DNA from 2 places in the Bradyrhizobium sp. SZCCHNS3052 genome. Region 2 is predicted to be linked to the other one. Evidence: riboswitches for the same ligand, from Rfam matches in the RefSeq annotation. Region 2 holds a riboswitch; the other holds the start of a gene.

Region 1 (14,619 bases), on a different contig from region 2:
GGCACGCGACCAATGCTTGATATTGTGCTCGCGCTGGATCGCGCTCTGAATATCATCGTAAACCTCGAAATACACGAGGCGCTTCAAGCCATATCGCTTGGTGAAGCTATCAACGAAGCCGCATCGATGCTGATAGACGCGCTGCACGAGATCGCTGGTCACACCGATGTAGAGCGTGCCATGGGGACGATTGGTCATGAAATACACGTAGCCGCCCGCCATGGCGCCATACTGCAAGACGTGGATGGCCGGGACGAGCCCGGCCATGACGTGGAGAGAGCGGAAACACAAACGTCGATAGGCCCCCTGGGAACGGTCGCCCCCTGCCCTACCTTCCCTTCTCCGCCCTGCTCAGCAGGAACACGCCCTGCTCGCCGAACATGTTCCAGAACCACCAGGGCATCGCGACGCGCAAGGGACGGCCGTAACTATCAAGCGCGACGGCGCGCTCCATCTTGACGCCGATCTCATTGCAGAGCTGCACGAAGTCCTTGATGGTGCAGAAATGGATGTTCGGCGTGTCGTACCAGGTGAAGGGCAGATTGTCGGTTCGCGGCATGTGGCCGCCGACGAGCAGTTGCAGGCGCAGCCGCCAGAAGCCGAAATTCGGAAAGGTGACGATGGCGCGACGGCCGATGCGCAGCAGATTCTCCAGCACGACCTTGGGCTGCCGCGTCGCCTGCAAGGTCTGCGACAGGATCACATAGTCGAACGCATCGTCGGGATAGTCGACAAGATCGGTGTCGGCGTCGCCCTGCACCACCGCGAGCCCCTTGGCGACGCAATGATTGACGCCCTCGCGCGACAGCTCGATGCCGCGGCCGTCGATGCCGCGGCTCTCCAGCAGCTGCAAGAGATCGCCGTCGCCGCAGCCGATGTCGAGCACCTTGGAGTCGCGCTCGACCATGCCGGCGACCAGCAGATGATCCGGCCGATAGGCCAGCACCTCGCCGCCGGAAAAGCCGTTCAGCGGCAACACGCCCTGCATGCTCATGGCTCAGCCTCCGTTCGCGGCGTTGAGGCCGCGCGCCTTGCCGGCGGAATCGAGAAAGGCGCTGGCGATCTCGAAGAACTCGGGGACGTCGAGCAGGAACGCGTCGTGCCCCTTGTCGGTCTCGATCTCCGCGAACGACACCCGCGCGCTGGAGGCATTGAGCGCATGCACCAGCGCCCGCGATTCCGCGGTCGGAAACAGCCAGTCGCTGGTGAAGGACACCACGCAGAAGCGGGTCTGGATGCCGCGGAACGCCGCCGCCAGCACGCCGTCATGATCGGCGGCGATGTCGAAATAGTCCATCGCCCGCGTCAGATAGAGATAGGAGTTGGCGTCGAAGCGCTCGACGAAGGACGAGCCCTGATAGCGCAGATAGCTCTCGACCTGGAAATCGGCGTCGAACGAGAACGTCGGCAGTTCGCGGTCCTGCATGCGGCGGCCGAACTTGCGATGCAGGGCGGCATCCGACAGATAAGTGATATGCGCGGCCATCCGTGCCACCGCGAGGCCGCGATGCGGATGAGTGCCCTTGTCGCCGTAGCGGCCGTGGTCCCAGTCGGGATCGGCCATCACGGCCTGGCGGCCGAGCTCGTGGAAGGCGATGTTCTGCGCCGAGTGCCGGGTGGCGCAGGCGATCGCGAGATTCGCGAACACGCGGGTGGGATAGGCCACTGTCCATTGCAGCGCCTGCATGCCGCCCATCGAGCCGCCAACCACGGCGAACAACGTGTCGATGCCGAGATGATCGATCAGCATCGCCTGCGCGCGCACCATGTCGGGGATGGTGATGATCGGGAAATCGAGCCCCCACACCTTGCCGGTGGCGGGATTCAGCGAGGCCGGGCCGGTCGAGCCCATGCAGCCGCCGATCACGTTCGAGCAGATGATGAAATAACGGCTCGGGTCGAGCGGGCGGCCAGGGCCGACCAGCGTCTCCCACCAGCCGGGCTTGCCGGTGACGGGATGGCGGTTGGCGACGTGCTGGTCGCCGGTCAGGGCGTGGCAGACCAGGACCGCGTTGGACCTGTCGGCGTTGAGTTCGCCATAGGTCTGGTAGGCGATCTGGAACGGCGACAGGTCGACGCCGCAATCGAGCCTGAGCGGCTTGTCAGCGCCGAACTGCGCGACCAGCGAGCTCGGATGATCGACCTCGTGCGAGCGCTCTTCGGGCGCAATCGTGCGCAGCGCGGAGGTGGGTTTCGGCGTCAGGCCTGTCATGTCTCTCACCCCGGCCATCCGGCAAGGGCTCCCGAACCACGTGACATATCAGGCCATGAAAAACCCGGCCTGAACTGGGGTTCGGCCGGGATCGATAACGTCCCCGGCCTGTTTAGCGAGTTTTTTAACGTGGCTGCAAGCCGGCCGGCTCAAATGACCACGGAACAGGCAGAAACTAGTCCCGCGGGCGCTCCGCGTCAAGGCAAGCTGGGGTTGACCGCCGATCGGGCGCCCCACGGCTGCAAACCAGCCAAGCCTAGACGGCACAAGGTAAACTTGCTGTTGCGCGCGTCTCCCGCATCGGAGAGAACGACATCCGTTCCAGTCGGCCGCACGTTAACCGGTGGCCTGCGAAGAGTGACCAGCCCATGTCCAACCCGCCGCCTGCCCCGCCTTCGCTTGCCGATTTGCGCAAGGAGATCGACGCGATCGACGAGCAGGTCCATCAGCTCCTGATGAACAGGGCCGACATCATCGACCGGCTGATCAAGGTCAAGAAGACCCAGGAGGTCGGCTCGGCATTCCGGCCGGCGCGAGAGGCCGACATGATGCGGCGCCTGGTGCAGCGCCATCGCGGCATCCTGCCGCTCGACACCGTCGAGGGCATCTGGCGCGTGATCGTCTCGACGTTCACTTACGTGCAGGCGCCGTTCTCGGTTCACGCCGACGTGTCGGTCGGCGAATCCGCGATGCGCGATTCCGCCAGGTTCCATTTCGGCTTCGTGGTGCCTTATGTCGCCCATTTCAGCGCCCAGGCCGCCGTCGAAGCCGTGGCGCGCTCGAAGGGCGATCTTGCGCTGGTGTCGACGACATCGGGGCATACGCCGTGGTGGATCACGCTCGAGCCCGTGGGCGCGCCGAAGATCATCGCCCGGATGCCGTTCATCGAGCGTGCCGACCATCCGGCGGCGCTGCCGGTGTTCGCGGTGTCGCGGGTCGCCGACGACGCGCTCGTGCTGGAGGTCGAGACCTGGAGCATCCGCGTCTCCGGCTGGAATGCGCAGGTGTCGCGCGCGCTGTCGCCGCTGGCCGACGTGGTCGCGGTGCCCGATACCGCCTTCGACGGCGCCGCGCTGCTGGTGTCGATCGAGGCGCCGTCGAACCTCGACAAGATCAAGGCTGCCCTAATCGCGGCGGGCGCCTCGGTCCGCTCGACGGCCCTCGTCGGCGGCCATGCGAAACGCTATACGGTTCCGAGCTGAGACGCCTCGCGCCAGTGACGATTTTCCGGAGTTGATGATGAACCGCCCCGTGCCGAACCCCGGCATCCTCGACATCGCGCCCTACACGCCGGGCAAGAGTCCCAAGCCGGAGCCTGGCCGCAAGGTTTTCAAGCTGTCGGCCAATGAGACCCCGTTTGGACCCTCGCCGAGGGCGATCGAGGCGTTCAAGAGCGCGGCCACACATCTGGAAGATTATCCGGAAGGGACTTCCCGGGTGCTGCGCGAGGCGATCGGCCGCACCTACGGCCTCGATCCCGACCGCATCGTCTGCGGCGCCGGCTCCGACGAGATCCTCAATCTGCTGGCACACACCTTTCTCGGCCAAGGCGACGAGGCGATCTCCACCGCGCACGGCTTTCTGGTCTATCCGATCGCGACCATGACCTGCGGCGCCAGGAACGTGGTTGCCGCGGAGACGGAGTATCGCACCGATGTCGACGCCATCCTTGCCGCGGTGACGCCGCGCACCAAGCTGGTCTGGCTCGCCAACCCGAACAACCCGACCGGCACATACATCCCGTTCGACGAGGTCAAGCGGCTGCGTGCCGGCCTGCCGTCTCATGTCGTGCTGGTGCTCGACGCCGCCTATGCCGACTACGTTTCGCGCAATGACTACGAGTTCGGGCTCGAGCTGGTGGCGACGACCGAGAACACGGTCGTCACCCATACCTTTTCCAAGATCCACGGCCTCGCGGCGCTCCGCGTCGGCTGGATGTTCGGCCCGGCGCACATCGTCGATGCGATCAACCGAATCCGTGGGCCGTTCAACGTCTCCTCGCCGGCGATGCTCGCCGCGGTCGCCGCGATCGAGGACACCGCGCATCAGCAGATGTCGAAGACGCACACGGAAACGTGGCGCAACTGGCTGACCGAGGAGATCGGCAAGCTCGGGCTGAAGGTGACGCCGAGCGTCACCAATTTCATCCTGATCCACTTCCCGACCGACAAGGGCAAGACCGCGGTCGAGGCCGACGCATTCCTGACCCGGCGCGGCCTCGTGCTGCGCGCGCTCGCCAACTACAAGCTGCCGAACGCGCTGCGCATGACGATCGGCACCGAGGAAGCCAATCGTCTGGTCGTGGAGGCTCTCAGCGAATTCATGAGGGCGAAATGAGCGTCGCGGGGCGGTTCGAACGCATCGCGCTGATCGGCTTCGGCCTGATCGGCGGCTCGATCGCGCGGGCGGCGCGGCTGCAGGGCGTGGCCGGCGAGATCGTCACCACCGCGCGCTCGGAGAAGACTCGCGCGCGCGTCGCCGAACTCGGCCTCGTCGACCGCGTCGTGGCGAGTAATGCGGAGGCGGTCAAGGATGCCGACCTCGTCATCCTCTGCATTCCCGTCGGCGCGTGCGGTCCGGTCGCGGCCGAGATCGCGCCGCATCTGAAGCCCGGAGCCATCGTCTCCGACGTCGGCTCCGTGAAGGGCGCCATCGTTCGCGACATGGCGCCACATCTGCCAGCGCATGTTCATTTCGTGCCGGCGCATCCGGTCGCCGGCACCGAGAATTCGGGACCGGATTCTGGTTTCGCCGAGCTGTTCATCAACCGCTGGTGCATCCTGACGCCACCCGACGGTGTAGATGCCGACGCGATCGATCGTCTCCGCGCGTTCTGGGCGGCGCTCGGCGCCAAGGTCGAGATCATGACGCCGGATCACCACGACCGCGTGCTCGCGATCACCAGCCATCTGCCGCATCTGATCGCCTACACCATCGTCGGCACCGCCGACGAGCTGGCGCAGGTGACGGAATCCGAGGTGATCAAGTTCTCCGCCGGCGGCTTTCGCGATTTCACCCGCATCGCCGCCTCCGACCCGACGATGTGGCGCGACATCTTCCTGAGCAACAAGGATGCGGTGCTCGACATGCTCGGCACCTTCACCGAGGACCTCTCCAAGCTGACGCGGGCGATCCGCCGCGGCGACGGCGATGCGCTGTTCGATCACTTCACCCGCACCCGTGCGATCCGCCGCGGCATCGTCGATATCGGCCAGGATTCGGCGGCGCCGGACTTCGGCCGGCCGCTGCCGCAGTTGAAGAAGAGCTGAGGTCAGAACAGCGGCGGGACGCGGGCGACCTTGAACGGACCGAGCACGACGACGCCATCGGAGAAGCGCAACGGGAAGGTCCGCGCCTTGCGCCCTTCGAGGGTGGCCTCCTTGCCGAGCGCATTGATGCCGAGCGCGACGCCGACATTGGCGTTCTGCTTGACGACCTTGCCGAGGCCGGGAATGGCGCGGTCGAGCGCACCGAGCAGGTTGTTGACGTCCTGCGACTTCACACCCGGCGCTACGCGATCGAGCGTCCCCTGCGGCACGCCGTTTTCGAGCATCTTGTCGAGACCGAGCGCCGGAATGACCTTTTCGATCCCGGCCACCGTCATTTGCACTTCGCCATCAATGCCGCCATTGGCGGTCAGGCTGAGCGTGCCCGACGCAACGGCCAGCAGCTCGCCCTGCTGGATGCGCGACTGGACGATCTCGACATGACCGCCCGCCGCCTGGATCTCGCGAAACCGCTCCGGCCAGGGTTTGGGCCGGAAGTCCTTGAGACCCGTGACGCGGGCCTGGATGTCAGTATTGAACGGTTCGGCAAGCAGAGGATGGCTGCCTTGGATGCTGCCGCTTTCGATCTGCAGCGCAGTCTCCAGCACCGTATGGTCGGACGGCGTGCCGTCGGCGAAGCGGCCGTGCAACTCGACGTGATCGGCGCGCGCGGCGGGCACGGCTGTCCCGCCCTCGATGCGGTCGATGGTCGGTTGTTCGAACACGAGGTCGGCGCGCTGTGGCGGCCCTGGCAGGCCGCGGACACTGGCCTCGCCGACGCGCCAGTTCGCGGAGAACGAGGTCGGTCCGCGCCCATCAGCAATCGTCGCGGGTCCCTTGAACTCCGCGATGAGCCGCTTCGGGTCCCACACCTGGGCGACGACGAGGATCTCGTCGAGCTTGGCATTCATCAAAGGCGTGCCGGCGGCCTGCGAGAACAGGTCCACGCTCGGATCCGTGCAGCGGACCTCGAGCCGGAACGGGAAGCCCGCGACCGAGCGCTTCGCGCAGTCATAGACGCGTCCCGATTTTGCTTCGCGCGCACGCCAAGCGTCGGCCTGGACATCCACTTGCGAAGCGGCGAAGAACCAGAATGCGCTCCACGCAACAGCGGCGATCAGGAGCAGAACGGGAGCTATGAAGAGCCCCCAACGAGAGCGCCTGCGGCGCGCTTGCGGCAAACGAGACATGCAGGACACCCTTTGGGCAGCAATTTTGGCAATTCGGCGATCACGGATTGTGTATCTAAATTAACAATTCGCGAGCATCACACTTAGGCTTCCGCATTGATGTCCGCAATGACCCTCTCCGAACGCGACCTTCCCCACGGCGACCTCTGGGTCTTCGGCTACGGCTCGCTGATGTGGCGGCCCGGATTCGCTTTTCTCGAGCAGGTGCCGGCGCGGCTGATCGGCGAGCATCGCGCGCTCTGTGTGTATTCGTTCGTCCACCGCGGAACGCCGGAGAAGCCGGGCCTCGTGCTCGGTCTCGATCGCGGCGGCGCGTGTCGCGGCATTGCGTTCCGGGTGGCAGCAGACAAGCGCGACGAGACCATCGCCTATTTGCGGGCGCGTGAGCAGGTAACCTCGGTATATCGCGAAGTGACGCGCTCGGTTTGGCTTGAAAACGACGCGCGCGAGCGGGTGAGCGCGCTGGTCTACGTGGTCGATCGCGGCCACGTGCAATATGCAGGCCGGCTGTCGCCACAGGAGCAGTTGCGCCATGTGCGCCAGGGTCACGGCCAGTCCGGCGCCAATCGCGACTACGTGATCTCGACCGTGAAGGCGATCGAGGCGCAGGGCTTTCGCGACGCGCAGTTGCATCGGCTGGCGACGATGCTGCACGATGACGGCCACTCGCTGCATCCTGCGCCAAGCAAGACATAGCCCTCAAGCCTTCACCGGTGCCGGCACCCGGCCAAACAACTGCGCCTGTTCCGCCTGCCCCGCGGCGACGAGCCGGCCGGTCGCCTCTTCGATGACGCTCTGAATCCGCGCCATGAACTCATCGCGCGGCAGGCCAGGCGGCAGCGGATCGAGAAACTCCACGACGAGCGTGCCCGGATAGCGCAGAAATGTGCGGCGTGGCCAAAACAGACCCGAATTCAGCGCCACCGGCAGGCAGGGTACGCCGCAATCCGTGTAGATCAGGCCGACGCCGCCCTTGTAGTCCGGCGGTGCGCCCGCCGGACGCCGGGTGCCTTCCGGGAAGATCACAAACTGACGGCCGTGCTTCACCTCCTCCGCCGCCCGCCGCATCACCTGCTTCAACGCGCGGGCGCCGGAGCTGCGGTCGATCGCGATCATGTCCGCCTTGACGAGATACTGTCCGAACAAGGGAATCCGCAGCAGCTCGCGCTTGAGAACGAAGAACGGCGCATCGAAGAAATGCAGCAGCGAGATCGTCTCCCACATCGACTGATGCTTGGCGGCGACGATCAGCGGCCCCTTCGGGATCTTCTCGACGCCGCGATATTCGACGCGGATGTTGCAGACGACGCGCATCAACAAGATGTTGCTCTGCGCCCACCAGTTGGCGACGCGCAGCAGCGCCTTGCGGGGCATAGCCAGGGTCGGCAACGCGATCAGCGCCCAGAGCACGAAGTTCGGGTAGAATAGGATGTTGAACAGCAGCGAACGCAGGAAGATCGAGACCATCAGAAACCCAGTTCAATTGGCTTGCGCCGTCGTCGGTCGGCGCGACACCGAGCCGGTTGGCGGATCGAACTCGGGCGCGAGATCGAGGCCGAGATCGGCCAGCCGCAGCCGCATCTCGGCGGCGACATATTTGGCATATTCGGACAGCAGAAGTCGCACCGTCGGCGCGCTGGTCCACCACGGCTCGTCGCGCCATTTCTCGCCGACGACCGCATAGGGAATGAGATCCATGCTCGGCATCGCATGCGACAGTTCGACGATGGCCCGCGGCATGTGATAGTTCGACGTCACGACGATCAGCGACTTGAAGCCGCGCTCGCTCGCCCATCGCCGCGTCTGCGCGGCGTTGCTGCGGGTATTGATCGCCGAATAATCCAGATCGACGCAGCAGTTGATGAATGATCGCGCCTCGGGCAGCGACCGGGTGATGTCGCTGGCCTCGTTGGTCGGGTGCACACCGGAGATCAGCAGCCGCCGGCCATAGCCTCCCGCCAGGAGTTCCACCGCGTCCGATACGCGTGACGAGCCGCCGGTCAGGACCACGATTCCGTCCGCCTTGCGCTCGGGCTGGATCTCGGCGCCCCGCAATTGCGAGAGGAAGCCGACGAAGCCGACCGCCGCGACGAAGAAGCCGACCCCGAGCGTCGCCACGGCGCCCGCGAGCGTCCGCCACACCGCCACGGTGAGCCGCAGCTTTCGCCTGCTATGGTCAGTCTCCGGCTCCATGCAACGCCTGGCTTGTCCTTGCCTGCCTGCGCGCGGCGCCATGCCGTCGCGCGATCCCGTCGTTCAAGTCCGGGAACGCAGGCAGGTTTCGCCGGCCTCCCGATCACGTTCGCTCGCCGCCGATCCTGGCGTGCGAGCTCCGCCGTGTTCGTGACCCAGCTCACCCCGTCCTGCCTCACCCCGGCGCAGACGATTTTAGGCGGTTTTCGGGCCAAGTGAAATCCGCAACGAGACGGCTGGGGATAGAAGCCGCCATCAGTCGATGCTCGCCAGGGTCGTGAACAGGGTCCGGCGTGCGGCCCAGCCGGTCACCGCGGCGATCACCACGGCCTGCAGCGCGATCGCGACATAGCCGAGCGGGCGCAGCGAGAATGTCCCCAGCAACGCCGCGAACTGATCGCCGACGGGAGTGCCGGAGAACCAGTTGGCGATCGACTCCGAGAACCCGAATCCGAGCATCGCAAGGCCGCCACCGATCACGCCCCCCTCCAGTCCGAGCTGCAAAAAGTGCCGCAGGAAGTGGTTGGCGATGTAGCGGTCGCCGGCGCCGACGAAATGCAGCACCTCGACGATCGGCCGGTTCGCGGCCATCGCGCCGCGGGTCGCGAACGACACCGAGATGATGGTGGCAGCGATCACCAGCAGCAGAATGCCGAAGCCTGCGAAAAGCGTCGCGCCTGTCATCGAGCGCATGCGCTCGATCCAGGCGCGGTGGTCATCCACGCTGGCGGTCGGCGCAACCTGGGTCACGCGGCTGCGCAGGGCGTTGAGATCGAAGCTGGTGCCGGGCTGGACGCGCGCGATGATGACGCGCGGCACCGGAAGCTCGTCGAACGACAGGCCGCTGCCGAGCCACGGCTCCAGCAGCTTGCTGGATTCCTCCTTGGTGAACGGCCGGACCTCCACGATTCCGGACTGCGCCCGCATCGCCTCCGTCACCAGGGCAATGTCGCGCTCGATGTCCCGGCCGGTCTTGGGGCGAACCTGGACGGTGATCTCGCTCGACACCTCCGACTGCCACTCGGCCGCGGACTCGCTGACCAGCAGCACGCCGCCGGTCGTGATCGAGGCCAGGAAGGTCATGATCGCCACCACGGCGACCAGCGCGCGGCCGGCGATCGAGGCGCGCGGCACGATCGGCGACACGATGCGGGCCTGCGCCGGCAGTTGCGGGCGGTCATCGCCGAGATCGACCAGGAGGCCGCGATCGTCTACGCTACTCATAGATGTGCAATCGTCCCTGATGCAGCACCAGCCGGCGGGCCTCGTATTGGTCCATCAGCGTGATGTCATGGGTTGCGATGATGACCGCCGTCCCCGAGCGGTTCAATTCGATGAACAGCCGCAGCAGGCGGCGCCCGAGCGTCGGATCGACGTTGCCGGTCGGCTCGTCCGCGAGCAGCAGTTGCGGCCGCGAGATCACGGCGCGCGCGATCGCCGCGCGCTGCTTCTCACCACCCGACAGGATCGGCGGCAGCGCGTCCATGCGCTCGCCAAGGCCGACCCATTTCAGGAGGTCGATGACCTCCTTGCGGTAGCTCGATTCATCCCGCCCCATGACGCGAAACGGCAGCGCCACGTTCTCATAGGTCGTCATGTGGTCGAGCAGCCGGAAGTCCTGCAGCACGATGCCGATGCGCTTGCGCAGATCGGCGATCTCCTCCTTGCTGAGCAGCGAGATGTCGTAGCCGAACAGATTGACCAGGCCGCGGGTCGGCCGCAGCGATAGAAACAACAGCTTGAGCAGCGAGGTCTTGCCCGCGCCCGACGGGCCGGTGAGGAACTGGAAGGAATGGGCCGGAATCTGGAAACTGAGGTCGCGGAGGATCTCCGGCCCCAATCCATAGCGCAGCCCAACATTTTCGAACCGAACCAAAGCGTCAGCTCCGTTCGACCGCGTGCGCGGCAGACCCGCACGCTCCAAGCTCAGCGGTACGATGGCCCGATTGAGCGCCCGTTATGGTTTCCGGTTCGTTAACGGTCGCCGTGTACCATTCGCGCGATTGAGTTCCGAAGTTCGTCGACATGGCGGTCCTTGTAGCACGAACTGTCGGAAACAAAGCGGCAATGGCCGTTGGAGAACAGGCGCGATGTTCATCGTTTGCCCTCATTGTACGACATCTTATGCCATCGACGTGGCAACCCTGGGTATGGCTGGACGCAGCGTACGCTGTTCCCGTTGCAAGGAGGTCTGGCTGGCGCGACCGGAGGATGCGGTCGAGGCGCCCGCCCCCATGCCTGCCATGGCGGAGGCCGGCGCGGCGGCCGCGCCCCGTGACGCGGCCGACGAGTGGGAAGCCCTCGCGCGCCAGGAAGACGACGACGAACGGACGCCCGACGTGGAAAGTCCGCCGCTGGCTGCCGGCTGGCCCGAGGATGCCCTCGCCGAGCCCGACGACGACACGGCCGATGCCGAGCAGCCGTTGCAGAGCGGGGCTTCGCGCCTCGCCGGTCTCCGCAAGCTCATCAGGCGCCCGACGTTGCCGGATTTCCCAGGCAACAAGGTGTTGAACCTGCCGGTGCTGACGGCCGCCATGGCGGCGCTCACAATTGCGCTGGTGGTGTGGCGCGCCGACGTCGTCAGGCTGCTGCCGCAGACGGCCTCGTTCTACAAGCTGGTCGGGCTCGAGGTGAACCTGCGCGGCCTGACCTTCAAGGACCTGAAGGTGGCGACCGAAACCGTCGACGGCAAGCCGGTGCTGGTGATCGAGGGGACGATCGTCAGCCTGACGAAGAAATCGGTCGACCTGCCGCGGCTGCGCTTCAGCGTCCGTGACGCGCAGGGCACCGAGATCTACGCCTGGAACACGCTGCTCGAGCAGACCGCGCTCAAGCCCGGCGAGCGCACGACGTTCAAGTCGCGGCTCGCCTCGCCCCCTCCCGAAGGCCGCAATATCGATATACGGTTCTTCAACCGGCGCGATCTCGCCGCCGGCAGTGCATGATGGTTCCGGTCTCGTGGGTCGCCCGCGGGGCCCACGAGACGGAGACGAAACGACATGTCGCGCGTGCTGATCGCCGACGACGAAGATTCGATGCGGACCTTGGTCGCGCGCGCCATTGCCATGGATGGACATGAGATCGTGACGGCGCAGGACGGTGCCGAGGCGCTCGACATCCTGACGCGCGAGGCCGGCGCCTTCGACCTGCTGCTGACCGACATCCAAATGCCCATCATGGACGGCATCGCGCTGGCGCTGTCGGCAGCACGCGATTTTCCCGACCTGACCATCCTGCTGATGACCGGCTTTGCCCATCAGCGCGAGCGGGCGTCGAATCTCAGCGCGATCGCTCACGACGTCATCACCAAGCCGTTCTCGATCGCCGACATCCGCACCGCGGTCGCCGACGCGCTGGCGTCAAAGGCTGCGAAGGCGTAGGGCGCCAACGATGATCCTCGACGTTGCTGCAGTCCGCGCTGTCATCCCTGCAAACGCAGGGATCCATAGCCACCGCCGCCGTTGAGGGACAAGACTGGTCCCACATCTCGCGCCATCACATCTCCCTGGGGGTATGGGTCCCGGGTCGGCGCCACGCCGTCGCTTCGCGCCATCGCGGCTTGCCCGGGACGACAGCGATGGGTGCGATGGAGCGCGGACGTGCCTGATGGGCTCGCGCCTGCGTAAAGGTCGCTGAAGGAACTGATCCTCTCTCCTCCGTCATTGCGAGCGCAGCGAAGCAATCCAGAATCCCTCTGCGGAGACCATCTGGATTGCTTCGCTGCGCTCGCAATGACGCTGGGGCGGCCGTCGGACGCCCCGCTCAGCTTCACGCGCTGAGCGCGCGCATCTCGGCATAGAGATCGGATTTGCCCTCGAAACCGATGCCGGGGAGGTCGGGCATCGTGATGTGGCCGTCGGTCACCTTCACGCCGTCGGGGAAGCCACCATAGGGCTGGAACAGGTCGGGATAGCTCTCATTGCCGCCGAGGCCGAGGCCGGCGGCGATGTTGAGCGACATCTGGTGGCCGCCATGCGGGATGCAGCGCGACGGCGACCAGCCATAGGTCCTGAGCACGTCGAGCGTGCGCAGATACTCGCACAGGCCGTAGGACAGCGCGCAGTCGAACTGCAGCCAGTCGCGATCGGGGCGCATGCCGCCGTAGCGGATGAGGTTGCGCGCGTCCTGGTGGCTGAACAGGTTCTCGCCGGTCGCCATCGGGCCGGGATAGAAATCGGCCAAGGTCGCCTGCAGGTGATAGTCGAGCGGATCGCCCGCCTCCTCGTACCAGAACAGCGGATAGTCGCGCAGCATCTTGGCGTAGGCGATCGCAGTCTCCAGGTCGAAGCGGCCGTTGGCGTCGACCGCGAGCTGATTGTTGGGGCCGATCTCGGCGAGCACTGCCTCGATGCGCTGGCGGTCCTCGTCGATCGGCGCGCCGCCGATCTTCATCTTGACGACATTGTAGCCGCGATCGAGATAGCCGCGCATCTCGCGGCGCAGCGCCGAGAGATCCTTGCCCGGATAGTAGTAGCCGCCGGCGGCGTAGACGAACACCCGCGGATCAGCCTTGCGGTTGTGACGCTCCGCGAGCAGGCGGAACAGCGGCTTGTCCGCGATCTTGGCGACCGCATCCCAGATCGCCATGTCCAACGTTCCGACCGCGACCGAACGCTCGCCGTGGCCGCCGGGCTTCTCGTTGATCATCATCGCCGCCCAGGCCTTGTCGGGATCGAGGTTGCCCCTGGTGGAATCGAGCAACGATGTGGGATCAGCTTCCAGGAGTCGCGTGCGAAAACGCTCGCGGATCAGGCCGCCCTGCCCGTAGCGGCCGTTGGAGTTGAAGCCGTAGCCGACCACGGGCCGGCCATTGCGCTCGACATTGGTGATGACCGCGACCAGGCTCGACGTCATCTTGGTGAAGTCGATATAGGCATTGCGGATCGGCGACGAGATCGGCTTCGTCATCTCGCGGACGTCGACGATACGAACGGTCATGGTCATTCTCCTGGTCGGGGTCGCACGCGCCGTTTCAGAGCGAGGCGCCTGCGCAGATGGTGATGGTCTGGCCGGTGATGGCGCCCGCTTCCGGCAACAGCAGGAAGGCGGTGAGCGCAGCCACCTCGACCGGATCGACGTAGCGCCCCATCGGCGGCAGCACCGGCGCGGTACCGGCGCGGCTGGGATCGCGCAGAAACGGCGTGTCGGTCGCAGCCGGTGCGACGACGTTGACGGTGATCAGGCGCGGCGCCAGCTCGATCGCCCAGGAGCGGGCGAGGCCGGTGAGTGCCGCCTTGGTCGCGGCGTATTGGCTGCGGCCGGCCGCGCCATTGGCGGTGCGGCTGCCGATCAGCACGATGCGCCCGCCTTCGCGCAGGCGCGGCGCCAGCGCATTGGCCAGCGCCTCCGCGGCGCCGACATGGACGCGCCACATCCCTTCGCTGCTCTCGGCCTGCAACTCGCCGAGACGGCCGACACGCATGTAGCCGGCGGCGTGGACCAGCGCGGTCACGGCGCCGACGTCAGCAAGGCGCGCGATCAGCGTCTGCGGTTCAGCGAGATCGGCCTCGAAGCCACCGAAGTGTTCGTGCGACAGCACCGAGGCCGCGCGGTCGATGCCGGTCACGCGCCAGCCGTCCGCCAGCAGACGCTCGGCGATGGCGCGGCCGATGCCCGAGCTGGTTCCGGTCACCACCGCATGGCGAAGGCCCGAGCTGCTGTCGTGGTCCTGTGCCGTCATCCCTTGTACGCAGCCGCCTCGGCCCTGACCTTCACCGCATCGAAATTGTTGATCTTGTCGATCAGCTCATTGGTGTAG
Region 2 (14,619 bases):
CGCTGTCACACACGTTCGAGCGCACCGCGGGCTACTACTACCCGATCGCCATCGGCGCCTGCGTCGCCTATGCGCGCTCGGTGAAGCAGCTGTCCGAAGATCTGGTGGAGGTCCGTCCGACCATCCTGATCTCCGTGCCGCGCATCTATGAGCGCATCTATTCGGTCATCATGCATCACCGCGCGATCGCAAACCCGCTGGAACGGGTGCTGCTCGACCTGACCATCGCGATCGGCGGCCGTCGCTTCGATGCGCAGCATGGGCGCGGGACGAGACTCTCGGCGTTCGACCGTATCGCGTGGCCGCTGCTGCAACGCCTGGTCGCCGCCAAGGTACTGGCTCGATTCGGCGGACGGCTGCACGTCGCCGTCAGCGGCGGCGCCCCGATCGCCGAGCCGGTGGTGCGGCTGTTCCTGGCGCTCGGGCTCGAGGTGCTGCAGGGCTACGGCATGACCGAGACATCGCCCGTCGTCAGCGTCAACACGCCTGACGACAACGACCCGCGCACCGTCGGCCGCGCCCTGCCGGGCATCGAGGTGCGCATCGGCGACAATGACGAGTTGATGGTGCGCGGCCCAAACGTGATGCTCGGCTATTGGCGCCGGCCGGACGAGACCGCGCGCACCAGGGAAGCCGACGGCTGGCTGCACACCGGCGACCAGGCCCGCATCGACAGCGGACGCATCACCATCACCGGTCGGATCAAGGACATCCTCGTCACCTCGACCGGCGAGAAGATTGCGCCCGCCGATCTGGAAACCGCGATCCTGACCGATCCGCTGTTCGAGCAGGCCATCGTGATCGGCGAGAACCGGCCGTTCCTGACCGCGATCGTCGTGCTCAACGCCAACGGCTGGGCTGAGCAGCAGGCGAGGCTCGCGGCGCACGGCCAGCGCGGCACCGAGGCCGAAGCGGCCTCTCTGCTGCGCCACATTGCGCGAGCCGCGAAGGCCTATCCGTCCTACGCGACGCCGAAGGCGGTGCATTGGACCTTGGAGCCGTGGACCGTGCAGGAAGGCCTGATCACGCCGACGTTGAAGAACAAGCGTCCGGCGATCGAGCGGAGCTTTGCGAAGGAAATCGAGGCGATCTATGCAAAACGCCCGTCAGCTTCGCGGCCGTCGGCTATCGTACAAAGCTGATCTTGCAGGGCACCGCAGCAGGACATTGCGGCATTGGAGCGGGCGAAGGGAATCGAACCCTCGTATGCAGCTTGGGAAGCTGCCGTTCTACCATTGAACTACGCCCGCGCTCGCCAATGCTTAGCCGAGACCATGCGTTTCGCCAAGCGGCTTGTTGCCGCGAGACCGCCAAGGCCCCGGAGGGCAGACGCAAGAGTTCTACCACCGGCCTGATCTCCCGATCGTGATCGGCCGCAACCGCAGGCTCCGGAACGGATCGGGCCGATCGCGCTTTTGCCCGTTGGAAGCGGCGCCTCTCCCTGTTTCGCCACGCCGTGAAGGTCCTGGGAGCTCACATCATGCAAAGCCACAGCCCCGCGTCTCAGACCGCCCCCTCGAAAGCCCTCGCCGTCATGTCGGGTCCGTCGGCGCTCGACCTTTACACCCTCGGCTGCGGTCTGTTCCTAGCCTTCGCGCCCTGGCTGTTCGGCTTCGTCGGCAGCGTCGGCCGCATCAACGCTGAGTTGGCGGGGGCTGCCGTCATCGTGCTCTCGCTCGGCGGCCTTCTTGCGTTTGCCGATTGGGAGGAGTGGCTGAAGGTCGCGCTTGGAGTGTGGCTGGTTGCAGCCCCATGGCTGCTCGGATTCGTGCATACGTCGGCGATGCATGTCAGCATCGCCATCGGGATCACCGTGACCTTCCTGAGTCTGCTCGAACTGTGGCTTGCGCATGATCCCGATTTCGCCGGCGATAGGCCTGTATCGGTGAGCCGGCCGTAGCGGCTCCGGTCGATCGCGCCTCGCCTGCGTGCGGCGCCGCATTCCGCGATCGCAATGCCGATGACAGAGATCGCAGACAGCGATCGCAACGGCACGCTTGACAACCATCACCCAAATCAGGGCAAACCCGCCCCGGTCAGGTCACGCTGTTAACACTTTGTAAACAAAGTTGATGCGGGCGATCGTGACGATGATATGATGTGGTGTGGGTTGGGGTGGCGTCATGGGGCGTGGGTATACGATCTTTGATACGGCCCTCGGCCGTTGCGGCATTGCGTGGAGCGATGTCGGAATCACCGGCGTACAATTGCCGGAAGCACGGGAAATCGAGACGCGGCGGCGCCTGTTTCGCCAGTTTCCCGACGCACGGGAGCAGCGCCCGTGTTCGAATACTGAACTCGCCATCGAAGGCATCGCGGCCATGCTGCGCGGGCAGGACGTCGACTTCTCCGACGTTGCGCTCGACCTCGACGGCGTCGCGCCCTTCAACCAGCGCGTCTATGATTGCATTCGCGCCATTCCGCGCGGCGAGACGCGCACCGCCGACGCGATCGCAGACGAGCTGCACGTTCCCAAGGCGCTGAATTCGATCGCGCAGGCGCTGAGCAGGAATGCGCTCGTGCTGATCGTTCCCTGTCACCGCGTGCGTGACATCGGCAACGGCCTCGACAAGCCGTCGCCCAACAGCGGCATCGTCTCCAAGCGTCGGCTGCTGTCGCTCGAAGGCGCAAAGCCTCATGCGGGCCTGACGTTGTTCGACGCGTTTCTCGCCATCGACAGGCCGCGCGCATTGTAAGCCCGCCTTCGCGCGTCGCGCGATATTATCTCGCACGACGCCCTCCTCTTTCCGCCGCAATGCGCTAGATTTACAGGATGACCACCACCATCCTGTTCGAAAGCCGCGACGTCACCGTGTCCGAGTTCCGCTGTGCAGCGGTCCCTGGCGAGCGTCCCTATGTCGAGCAGTATGCCGGCTACTCGCTGTCCTATGTGCGCAAGGGCAGCTTCGGCTGCCGGCACCGCGGCCGCTTCTTCGAACTGGTCACCGGCTCGCTGCTGGTGGGCCATCCCGGCGATGAGTTCATGTGCACGCACGATCACGTCTGCGGCGACGAATGCCTGTCATTCTTCTTCGATGATGCGCTCATCGACGAGATCGGCTGCGACAGGCAGGCCTGGCGGGCTGGCGCGATGCCGCCGCTACCGGAGCTCATGGTCCTCGGTGAGCTCGCGCAGGCCGTCGCCGCGCGCGAGCAGGACCTCGGTCTGGACGAGGTTGGACAGATCATGGCCAGCCGCTTCGTCGCGACCGCCACGGGCCGGCAGGAACGGGCGGCGACGCCGAGCCTGCGCGATCGCCGGCGCGCGGTGGAGAGCGCATTGTGGATCGACGACAATGCGGAGCGCGACATCGACCTGGCGGCTGCGGCGCACGAAGCCGGCGTCAGCCCGTTCCATTTCCTGCGGCTGTTCGCGGCGACGATCGGCGTGACGCCGCATCAATATCTGATCCGCTCCCGCTTGCGGCGCGCCGCGCGGCGTCTCAGCGAGGAGGACACGCCGGTCACCACCATCGCCTATGATTCGGGCTTTGCCGATCTGTCGAATTTCACCCGCACCTTCGCGCGCGCTGCCGGCGTGTCGCCGGCGAAGTTTCGCAAGGCCTCGCGCGGCGAGCGCAAGATTCTCCAAGACCATCTGAGCCGCCATTGATTGGATGATCCCAGCGCGTGCGGCAGCCGCATGCGAAGCATGGAGATCATCGATGTACGATCATATCGGCCTCAAGGTCGGCAATCTCGACGCCAGCGTCCGCTTCTACACATCGGCGCTGGCGCCGCTCGGCCACATCCTCTGCTCCAAGGACGAGGCGTCGGCGGGCATCGGCCCGAAGGGGGAGCCGGCGCTGTGGCTGTATGTCGACAAGGGCGCCAGCAAGGGCGCCGCCCATATCGCGTTCCGCGCCCAGGACCACGCGGCCGTCGCCAGATTCCACAGCGAGGGGCTGAAGGCAGGCGGCAGCGACAATGGCGGCGCCGGGCCGCGCGCGGACTACAGTCCGACCTACTACGCCGCCTTCCTGATCGATCCCGACGGCAACAACATCGAAGCCGTGTGTCCGTGAGGTCAAGCCCATGGCATCCATCCAGAAGGACATTCCGATCGCAGCCCCGGCGGGTGCAGTGTGGGACGCAGTGCGGGATTTCGGCGCTGTTCATACCAGGGTGGCGCCCGGCTTCGTCACCGGCACCACACTCGACGGCGACGTCCGCATTGTCAGCTTCGCCAACGGCAGCGTGGTGCGCGAGCAGCTGGTCGACTGCGACGATCAACGTCGGCGCCTCGTCTATGCCATCAAGAACGAACGCATCAGCCAGCACAGTGCGTCGTTTCAGATCATCCCGGAAGGCGAGGAGCGCTGCCGGGTGATCTGGACCACCGACGTGCTGCCGCACGAGATCGCACCCTATATCGATCAGCAGATGGAGCTCGGCGCGCGCGCGATGCAGGACACGTTGGGCAGGCTGCGCGGATAGCGGCTCAGCCGATACGCGCCGGCGGCGGCCCGCGCGAGTCAAGGCCGCGTCCGGCCGTCAGCACGGCCGGGCGCAGCTCCAGCGCTGCGGCCGGCTTCGGGCCCCAGCGGGTGAGCATGACGCTGGCGAGCGTCAGCACCCCGAGCAGGACCATCGAGGACGCCGCCAGCATGAAGAAGTCGCCCTCGGTCGCGGCACGGCTCAACAGATAGCTGCCACCCGCAGCGATGAAGACGAGCCGCACCGTCTGCGCCAGCACCGGACCGAGCACCCTGGCGGCACCCTGCGAGGAGAAATACATCGAGATCGCCAGGCCGATGAAGGCATACATCGGCGCCGCGACCTGGAGATAGTGCCGGCCCGCGCTGCGCGCGCTCTCGTCCTGGGTGAAGATGTCGACCCACAATTGCGGGACGATCGCGATCAGCGTCGACAGCGCGCCCACCGACGCGAACGACACCAGTCCCGCCGTCCAGGCGATGCGGCGGGCGCGCGCGATTCTCTCCGCACCGATCGCCATGCCGACCATCGGCACCGAGGCCATGCCGACGGAGAATGCGACCGTGGTCATCATGAACTCGAGCCGCGCGCCGATGCCGTAGCCGGCGAGCACGGCGGTGCCGAACGACGCCAGCATATGCGTGAAGATCGCGATCGACAGCACGGATTGCAGCGGCGAGAAGCAGGCGACGGCGCCGACCTTGAGAATGTCGGCGAACATCGCGCCGCTGATCTTCAGGCCCCGCAGCTTCGGCCGCACGCGCGCGCGGCCGGAGAACAGGTACCAGCCCATCACCGAGATGCTGACGCAGAACGCCAGCAGCGCGCCGGCGGCGACGCCGCGCATGCCGAGCCCGAGGACCAGGCTGAGCGTGCCGCCCAATACGATCTGCAGCAGCGCCGAGCTGAGGATCATGAACGACGGCAGCTTCATGTTGCCGGTGCCGCGCAGGATGCCAGCCATCGAGTTCATCAGCCAGGGCAGGATCGCGCCGCCGAAGAAGATCTGCAGATAGGCCGTGGCATGGCTCAGCACCGCGCCGCGGCCGCCGAGCACCTCCAGCAAGGCAGGGCCGAACGCCAGCATGCCGATCATGAAGGTCGCGCCGAACAATAGCGCGATCAGCAGCGCGTGCGTGGCGAGCGTCGAGGCCCGCTCGGCGTCGCCGGCGCCGAGCGAGCGCGCGATCGCCGAGGCCACGCCGCCGCCCATCGCGCCGCCGGACATCGTCATGGTCAGGATCACCAGCGGAAACACCAGCGCCATCGCCGCCAGCGCCTCGATACCGAGCCGGCCGATATAGGAGGTCTCGGCGATGACGACGCAGGTGCCGGCCGTGTTCGCGATGATGTTGGGCCAGGCCAGCGACAGCAGGGTGCGCAGGATGGGTCCGTCGACGAGCTTATTCCGGACCGGCTTCTCGGGGGGCGGCAACGCACGCCCCTCGCCGACCGGATTGTCGGCCAGGCCGATCTCGGACATCTCAGCTCCCCGCTCGGCCGCGCAGGCCGCGGCCGTGTTATCGTTCGATTGCTCTCGCTTTCCTAGCACGGCGCTGGCGCGCGCCCTGTGCGGCAGGCGCATTGGGGGTGCGCGGCAGACGCAGCCGCGCTCAGAGACGGAAATGCTTGGAGAGCTTCAGGCCCTGGGCCTGGTAGTTGGAGCCGATGCGGCTGCCATACATCGCATTCGGCCGCGCCAGCATCTTCTCGTAGACGAGACGGCCGACGATCTGGCCGTGCTCGAGGATGAACGGCACCTCGCGCGAGCGCACCTCTAGCACCGCGCGCGAGCCCTGCCCGCCGGCGCCGGCATAGCCGAAGCCGGGATCGAAGAAGCCGGCGTAATGAACACGGAATTCACCGACCAGCGGATCGAACGGCACCATCTCCGCGGCATAGTCCGGCGGCACCTGCACGGCCTCCTTGGAGGCCAGGATGTAGAACTCGCCGGGATCGAGAATGAGGCTGCCGTCGGGACGTGCCTTGATCGGCTCCCAGAACTCCTCGACCGGATAGCCGGCGCGGCGGTCGACGTCGACGACGCCGGTGTGGCGCTTGGCGCGATAGCCGACATTGCCGTTCGCATTGCTGCCGGACAGGTCGACGGAAAGCGCGACGCCGCCGGTGAGATCGGCATCGTCGCGATCCACCAGTCGCTCGGCCTGGTGCAGCGCGATCAGTTCGTCCTCCGACAGGACCGCGTCGCGATAGCGGAAGCGAACCTGGGACAGGCGCGAGCCCTCGCGCAGCAGGACCGGGAACGTCTTCGGGCTGATCTCGGCATAGAGCGGGCCGTGATAGCCCGCGCCGATCATGTCGAAGCGTCGCGTGCCGTCGGCGATCACGCGGGTGAACACGTCGAGCCGCCCGGTCGAGCTTTTCGGATTGGCGGCCGCGACGATGTCCTTGGGCAGCGCCAGGCTCTCCAACAGCGGCACGATGTAGACGCAGTTGGTCTCCAGCACCGCGCCGTCGGCAAGTGCGAATTCGTGCAGCTTGAGCTCGTCGATGCGCTCGGCGACCGTCGCGCCCGGCCCGGGCAGGAAGCTCGCACGCACGCGATAGGCGATGTCGCCGAGCCGCAGATCGAGGCTCGCCGGCTGGATCTGGCTCTCGACGAAATCATATTCGGGGATGATCAGGCCAGCCTCCGTCATCGCCACGATCATGCGATCGGGGAGGATGCCGTGGGCGTCGGGGCTGAGCGAAAACGGCAAGACCTGATCCTTTGCAGGCGCCGGAACGGCGGCTTATGGAGCCAATATAGGGTCTTTTGACCGGTTATCCGATGGCTGGCTTGACGGAAAGGCCGGTTGCGACTATGAGCACGACTTATCCCGTGGTGATTTGAGCCGGCCGGCTTGCAGCCACGTTAAATAAGTCGCTAAACAGGCCGGGGACGATTGTGATCCCGGCCGTGAGGAGTTTTCCCAGGCCGGTTTTTTTGTGCCCATCGCCCGAGGCGGTGGCCACGATGGAGGTCACATGTCGAAGTCCCCCGCGAAGGCGCCGGCGTCGTTCGCCCACTATCGTCCCGAAACGAGGCTGGTGCATTCCGGCACCTTGCGCTCCGAATTCGGCGAGACCGCCGAGGCGCTCTATCTCACCCAAGGGTTCGTCTACGCCACCGCCGAGGAATGCGAGGCGCGCTTCAAGGGCGAGGATCCCGGCTTCATCTATTCGCGCTTCTCCAATCCCACCACGGCGATGTTCGAGCGCCGCATGATCGAGCTCGAGGGCGCCGAGGCCTGCCGCTCGGCCGCAACCGGAATGGCCGCGGTCACCACGGCAATCCTGGCTCCCCTCCGTGCCGGCGACCACGTCGTCGCGGCCAAGGCGCTGTTCGGCTCGTGCCGCTACGTGGTCGAGGATCTCTTGCCGCGCTACGGCATCGAGTCGACCCTGGTCGATGGGCTCGACCTCGACCAATGGCAGAAGGCGGTCAGACCCAACACCAAGTCGTTCTTCCTGGAGAGCCCGACCAATCCGACGCTCGACGTGATGGACATCCCCGCCATCGCCGAGATCGCGCACGCCCATGGCGCGCGGCTGATCGTCGACAACGTGTTCGCCACCCCGATCTGGCAGAGCCCGCTCGCGCTCGGCGCTGACGTCGTGGTGTATTCCGCGACCAAGCACATCGACGGCCAAGGCCGCTGCCTCGGCGGTGTGATCCTGTCGTCGGAGGCGTTCATCGCCGAGCACATCCACAATTTCATGCGCCAGACCGGCCCGTCGATCTCGCCGTTCAACGCCTGGGTTCTGCTCAAGGGTCTGGAGACCCTGGCGGTGCGCGTGCGCGCGCAGACCGAGACGGCGGCGAAGGTGGCCGACTTCCTCGCCGCGCATCCGAAGATCTCGCGGCTGATCTATCCGGGCCGCGAGGACCATCCGCAGGCGGCAACCGTCCGCAAGCAGATGCGCGCCGGCTCGACCCTGGTCGGCTTCGAGGTCAAGGGCGGCAAGGCGGCTGCGTTCCGTACGCTCAACGGCCTGAAGCTCGCGCGCATCTCCAACAATCTCGGCGACGCCAAGACGCTGGTCACGCACCCGGCGACGACGACGCATCAGCGGCTGACGCCGGAGGCGCGCGCCGAGCTCGGCATCAGCGAGGGCTTCATCCGCTTCTCCGCCGGGCTCGAGCATGCCGACGATCTGATCGAGGATCTCGACGCCGCCCTCAGCGCGGCGTAGCGAATGGCGAATAGAGAGTAGCGAGTAGTAGGATCTCTTTCCCTATTCGCTACTCGCTGTTCCCCACTCGCCCTCGATCACATCGGCCGATAGGTCGGCACCTCGGCCGGTGCGTTGATGCCGAGCTTGACCTGGCCGACCGAGCGGATGATGTCGTCGCCGAGCAACTGGGCGAAGCAGGCATAGCCCCAATCGCTCATGTGCAGGCCGTCCGAGATCACGAACTCGTTGATCGGGATCGCCTGGCGCTCGTGCCAGTCGCGCATCACCTCGAAGCGCGGGAAGATGCCGGCGTGATGCAGCTCGGCAATACGCCCGAGCAGCTTGTTCATGCGGCTGGCGTTCTCCGAGCGCTCGTTGACGCGCGGCGAATATTGCAGGTCGACCAGCACGACATCGGAGGCTGCCGCCTGGATCTTGGCGACGCCATCCTCGACCAGCCTGGCGGTCTCGGCCGGATCGAGATCGCGCAGCACGGCATTGGTGCCGACCTGCCAGATCACGAGATCCGGACGCCGGTCGATCACCGACGTCTCCAGTCGCTTCATCATCTCCGGCGCATCCTCGCCGCCGACGCCGGCATTGATGACGCTGATGTCGACCATGGGATATTGCCGGCGCAACTGCGCGGCGAGCCGGTTCGGATAGGTGTAGTCCGGCGCGCTCGCGCCAAAGCCCTGCGTCGACGATGAGCCGAAGGCGACGATCACGACCGGCAGGCCGGAGGCGAGCTTGTTGGCGACGTGCGGCAGCGAAATGAAGTTCTTCTTGGCGACACCCTTCGGCGGCAGGCACGGCACGCGGTTGAAGATGTCGGTGGCCGATTTGGCGACCTGCTTGACCTTGTCGATCGCCCGCTCGGTGATGCTGCGCGATTGCGGCGGCGTGGCCGCGACGGCCTGCCCGGCTGCAGCCGGCGGCTGTGCATCGATCATGGCCGGCGCGGTCGTCGCCGCGGGCGGCGAGGTCGTGGCCGCCGGGCGCACCGCGGCGATCGGCCCGCGCATCTGATCGTTCGCCTGCGCCAATGTGATGTGACCGATGCTCGGTCGCAGCTCGCTGATCAACGGAGGCTTCGGACCGGAGCTCTTCACATCGGAAAGCGCGGCGGGTGCAGCCGGCGCTGCGCTCTGCGCCCGTACCTTCTGCGGGCTCAGCGCGAGGGCGATGGCAATGACCGCAACGGCCGAAAGCTTCTCCCATGTCCCGGATACGCGGTGACACTCATTCGACGTCATGAACGACATAATCCTAGTTCTGCTGCGCCGGCCCGATATGCGCCGCGTCGATGATGAACTTCGACAGCGCCCGGCCGATGCAGTCATGAACCTGCCTGGCCAGCTCGACCCCGTGCGTCGGATTGAACAGGTCGAAATCGCCCTGCTCGTTCCACTGCCGCATGATGGCAAACCGATCGAACAGCGGGATGTCGCGCTGCTGCGCCACCACACGCATGTTGTCGACATAGGGCGGCACGGAGATCAATGTTTCCGTCCGCGGACTGTATTGCAGGTTCATCAAGACGACGTCAGCTCCCGCCTTCTGCAGCGTCGCCACACCGTCGTCGACCGCCTGCCGGAACTCATCAGGATCGATCGACCGCATGGCGTCGACCGTGCCGGTCTGCCAGATGACCAAATTAGGCCGTTTTCCTTCCACCAGTTTAACGAGATTGCCCGCGACCTCCTCGGCCGTCTTCTTGGGCTGCAGCTCGACGCTGAGATTGACGGTGACGGCCGGCAGCTTGTCCTTCAGCGCCGCCTGCAGACGGGCGGGGTAGGCATTTGCGTCGGAGGTGCTGACAATGGAGGATGAGCGGCTTCCGACGACGAGAATATCCAGCGTGCGGCCATTCTTGACGGCGTCTGCAACCTTCGGGAGCGGGCTCTCGGTTGTCAGCAGGTAGGCCGGCACCTCGCAGTTCTGCGGCGCATCTTCCGCGCGCGCGGAGGCCGCCAGCGAAACAGCCAGCGCTGCGATACCCAACCTTAACCACGAGACGGACTTCATCAGCCCCCTCCCGCCAGATCGGCGTTGCTGCGCGCACCTTTTCGCGCGGCCCCCTTATCGGCCTCACGCTTGTACCACGAAATCAACGACGCCACCCCCCACATGATGAGGATGCCGCAAAGGCTGATCACCGCGTGCATCATGGCGCCGCCGGACACTTCGGCAAGGACGAAGTGGCCCGCAAACGCCAGAAACACGCCAAGACAGAAGATCTCGAGCGAGTGTTGCCCACAAACAATCAGCGGACGCAGCCACGGCGACTTCAAGAGCGGCCAATCCTTGCGCAAATAGTGCACGGTGAGTGCTGCGAGTGCGAGAAAATGCGCGAAACGCAACACGTCAAGGTCGGTCTTGTCGATCGGATACATCCACTGCTCGATTCGGCGCGGCATCAGATGGCCGAGCTGCGGAATGTACCAGGTCAGGGTCACGCAGAAGGCCGCGACCAGATAGGCGACGCAGAGCCCGAGCGTGATCGGTGAGTTGATGATGCGCGACATGCGCTGGGCGCCCCCGAGCGCGCACCAGGCCCCGAACACGAACAGGAGCTGCCAGGCGAACGGGTTGAACGCCCAGAAGCCGTTCGGATAGGCCGTCAGATAGAGATCGAGCTCCCAGGTGAGTGCGTAGAGAACGACCGAGAGCCCGAGCGTGACGTCAGGACGCCAGCGCATCAGCCACAGGATCAGCGGCAGGAACAGCATCAGCACGATGTAGAGCGGCAGCACGTCCATGTTGACGGGGCGGAAGCGCAGGATCAGCGCCTGCACGATCGTCACGTCCGGCTGCTTGAGAAAGTCCATGATCCCCATCTCTTCGGTGTAGAGCGGGTTCTCGAAGCTGGTCGCGACGTAGGAGATCTCGGCAAGGAAGATCGTGAACAGGAAGACGTGGGCGACGTAGATCTGCCAGACGCGGCGCAGGATGCGCGCGGTGGCGACGATGAAGCCGGCATCCTGCATCGCCCGGCCATAGACGAATGCCGCCGTGTAGCCGGAGATGAAGATGAAGATCTCGGTGGCGTCGGAGAAGCCGTAGTTGCGGATCGTGAACCAGGTCAGCAGGTTCGGCGGCAGGTGGTCGATGAAGATCAGCCAGAGCGCCAGCCCGCGAAACAGGTCGAGCCGCAGCTCGCGCTCGCCGACCGCCGGGAAGGTGATCGCAGGAGCAGCGGTGGTGGCGGGTGCAGCGGTGACGGCCGGCGCGGCCGCGACGGCAGATGCAGATGCAGCCGCGCTCGCCGCGGCGGCAGTCTCCGCAGCCGGCGCGGGTGCGGCGCTGGCGGCGGGGGCGGACGGTCCGGCAGGGCGATCGACAATCGACGTCATCAGGCACCGCGTCAAGGCTGCCAGCCCTCGAGGCCCGGCAGGGGAAATGTAGGGCTGCGCAGATTTTACGCAAGCGATGAAGGACTTATCAGCTGGGCCGTGCCCAGTTTTTCGACCTTGGCGGACGGCTGGTGGGCGATCGCACGGCGCAGGACAGGTCGATCGCCGCCAGGGTGCTGCCTGCCGCGCCCGATCCGAGTCCAAGGAATGGATCGCGCGTACGGCCGACAAAGTCCGCGATTCTTGTGCCATAATGCGGAACTGTGTTGAAAGCACGATGGCGTCGCGATTGGTTCCGGCGCGGGTTTCCGCTACAATGCCACCATGTATCGCGCCGTGACTCGCCACATCGAAGTGACCGTCGAACCGAACTTCCTGCCTGAGAAGTCGTCGGTGGCCGATGGCCGCTGGTTCTGGTCCTATACCGTCGTCATCACCAACAGCGGAGAGGAGACGGTGCGGCTGCGCAGCCGGCACTGGATCATCACCGATGGGATCGGCCGGCAGCAGGAGGTCCGCGGCGAGGGCGTGGTCGGCGAGCAGCCGGTGCTCGCGCCGGGCGAGCGCTTCGAATACACCTCCGGTGTCCCGCTCACCACCGCGTCCGGCTTCATGGCCGGCTCGTATCAAATGGAGAGCGAGAGCGGTGAGCACTTCGACATCGCCGTGCCGGCCTTCTCGCTCGACAGCCCCGAGGGCAAGCGGGTGTTGAACTAGCTGAGAAGGCATGCAGTCCGACTGCCCCAAGTCTCGTCTGCTCGCTGTCTCTTGTGCTGCAATACGACAGATCCTGCACCCGCGCCGCACGAAATCGTTCTCGCGACGCATCCCGCGCCCGAGCCTTGTCCATTCACCCGCCCTCTGCAAATAGAGGGCGCAGGGAAGGCCGGGCCTCGGCTGAGGCCTGCGGCCCGCCTGCAGAAAAAATGCAGGCGGCAGGTACCACAGGTTCAGCCGGAACGACCCGGCCCTCCCTGCGCGACGGTTTTAACGGCTGCTTCGCGTTCTCCCTGGTGCGCCGGGCTTGTTGGCCACCATCCTCAACGCGAAGCGGAGCTTCAGCGTGAGTTGATATCAGCATCGGGATATCAGGACCGCGCGACTTGACCGTACGTGCATCGCCGTTCGTCCGCGCAGACTGAACTACGCTGCGGCAACACACGCCCGTCGCATCCCGCTGCCAACGGTCCGTGACGGTCGCGAAACGCCCCTCGTGCGGCAGCAAGACGCGCGGAAATGTGCCAGTGATTTGCCCGACGGCACAAGCGGTTTGTTGCTGCGACCAATCAACGCGACGGGCATGGATGTGGCGTCGATCAGCGAGAAAGCCGATTTTCAACAACGAACTAATCGAGATCGCCGGCGCACACGAACTCCCGACGTTTTCTCCGACGCCGTGCGACGCAGCCTATCAAGCGTCGTCGCGAGGAGCGAAGCGACGACGCGATCCAGAACTGTCGAAGGACTGCGGATCGCGTCGCTGCGCTCGCGATGACGTACGGAGGGTTGTCGCTCGAGCACGATCGGTACGACGCGCGGAGCGAGCGCAACAGAGTCAGTTCTCCGTCACGCCGGCTTCGTGCGGGGTGAAGTGATAGACCGAGGAGCAGAACTCGCAGGTGACGACGACCTTGTCGTCCTTGACCATGTCGGCGCGGTCCTGGGGCGAGAAGCTCTTCAGCATGTTGGCAACCGCATCGCGCGAGCAGGAACAGCGCGCCTGCAGCGGCACGAGGTCGAACACGCGCACGCCGCGCTCATGGAACAGGCGATACAGCAGCCGCTCGCCCGACAGCGCGGGATCGATCAGCTCGATATCCTCGACGGTCGCGACCAGCGACTGGCCCTCGACCCAGGCCTCGTCCTCCTCGATCGCATGCAGCTCGGTGCCTTCGGGCGCATCGCCGGGATGCAGGTCGGCTTGGCGCAAGCGCTCCGGCGCCTGCGGCAAAAATTGCGTCAGGAGGCCGCCGGCACGCCAGCGGTGCTTGCCGCCGCTCCACTCCTCGCCGACGGCGAGGCGCACGCGGGTCGGGATCTGCTCGGAGCGCAGGAAGTATTCATGAGCGGCCTCCTCCAGGCTGCCGCCGGTGAGCGCGACCAGCCCCTGGTAGCGGCTCATGTCGGCGCCCTGGTCGATGGTCATCGCCAGATGCCCCTTGCCGAGCAGGCCGCCGGAATCCTTGGCCTCCGCCAGCCGGGCTTCGTCGAAGCGGGCATAGGCACGCAGGCGGTCGGGTGCCTGGAAGTCGACCACCAGGAACGACACCGGGCCGTCGGTCTGGGTCTGCAGGATGAAGCGGCCGTCGAATTTCAGCGCGGAGCCGAGCAAGGTCGTCAGCACGATGGCCTCGCCGAGCAGCTTGCCCACGGGCGCGGGATAAGCGTGCTTGGTGAGAATGTCGTCGAGCGCCGGGCCCATGCGGGTCAGTCGCCCACGCAGATCGAGCGCCGCGACCTCGAACGGCAGCACGGCGTCGTCGACCGGCACCGCCGAGGGGGCGCGGCTGGTATCGAGGTTGATGTCGGTGTCGGGGGGATTGGTTGTCATGGGGCGTATTTGGGGATGATTGAAACGAATGGAAGGGCATCCCCGGCTGTCGTTCCGGCCTTGAGCCGGGACTCATACCGCGGATGCTATCGAGGA

What was found. Region 2 has a riboswitch for S-adenosylmethionine ahead of QX073_RS27910 (O-succinylhomoserine sulfhydrylase). Riboswitches for the same ligand answer to the same signal wherever they lie in the genome.
Region 1: it holds a riboswitch for S-adenosylmethionine, as region 2 does, so the genes downstream of both, QX073_RS30470 (homoserine O-acetyltransferase) here and QX073_RS27910 (O-succinylhomoserine sulfhydrylase) in region 2, are expected to answer to the same signal.

Annotation. Positions count from the first base shown of each region.
Region 1 is NZ_JAUETB010000015.1:20,459-35,077, forward strand. It holds gene QX073_RS30460 (GIY-YIG nuclease family protein) at 1-267, opposite strand, end outside; gene metW (methionine biosynthesis protein MetW) at 329-994, opposite strand; gene QX073_RS30470 (homoserine O-acetyltransferase) at 998-2,212, opposite strand; SAM riboswitch at 2,304-2,383, opposite strand; gene QX073_RS30475 (chorismate mutase) at 2,581-3,414, shown strand; gene hisC (histidinol-phosphate transaminase) at 3,452-4,549, shown strand; gene QX073_RS30485 (prephenate/arogenate dehydrogenase family protein) at 4,546-5,481, shown strand; gene QX073_RS30490 (DUF2125 domain-containing protein) at 5,484-6,668, opposite strand; gene QX073_RS30495 (gamma-glutamylcyclotransferase) at 6,768-7,364, shown strand; gene QX073_RS30500 (lysophospholipid acyltransferase family protein) at 7,368-8,135, opposite strand; gene QX073_RS30505 (YdcF family protein) at 8,148-8,861, opposite strand; gene QX073_RS30510 (ABC transporter permease) at 9,117-10,085, opposite strand; gene ftsE (cell division ATP-binding protein FtsE) at 10,078-10,737, opposite strand; gene QX073_RS30520 (MJ0042-type zinc finger domain-containing protein) at 10,952-11,806, shown strand; gene QX073_RS30525 (response regulator) at 11,861-12,241, shown strand; gene QX073_RS30530 (mandelate racemase/muconate lactonizing enzyme family protein) at 12,630-13,799, opposite strand; gene QX073_RS30535 (SDR family oxidoreductase) at 13,834-14,541, opposite strand; gene QX073_RS30540 (ABC transporter substrate-binding protein) at 14,538-14,619, opposite strand, start outside.
Region 2 is NZ_JAUETB010000012.1:42,029-56,647, reverse strand. It holds gene QX073_RS27955 (AMP-dependent synthetase/ligase) at 1-1,142, shown strand, start outside; tRNA gene QX073_RS27950 (tRNA-Gly) at 1,177-1,250, opposite strand; gene QX073_RS27945 (SPW repeat protein) at 1,481-1,900, shown strand; gene QX073_RS27940 (methylated-DNA--[protein]-cysteine S-methyltransferase) at 2,124-2,696, shown strand; gene QX073_RS27935 (AraC family transcriptional regulator) at 2,774-3,613, shown strand; gene QX073_RS27930 (VOC family protein) at 3,666-4,025, shown strand; gene QX073_RS27925 (SRPBCC family protein) at 4,036-4,437, shown strand; gene QX073_RS27920 (MATE family efflux transporter) at 4,442-5,920, opposite strand; gene QX073_RS27915 (2'-deoxycytidine 5'-triphosphate deaminase) at 6,051-7,157, opposite strand; SAM riboswitch at 7,270-7,349, shown strand; gene QX073_RS27910 (O-succinylhomoserine sulfhydrylase) at 7,426-8,634, shown strand; gene QX073_RS27905 (GDSL-type esterase/lipase family protein) at 8,712-9,872, opposite strand; gene QX073_RS27900 (SGNH/GDSL hydrolase family protein) at 9,886-10,644, opposite strand; gene QX073_RS27895 (OpgC domain-containing protein) at 10,644-11,972, opposite strand; gene apaG (Co2+/Mg2+ efflux protein ApaG) at 12,297-12,689, shown strand; gene QX073_RS27885 (Hsp33 family molecular chaperone) at 13,528-14,523, opposite strand.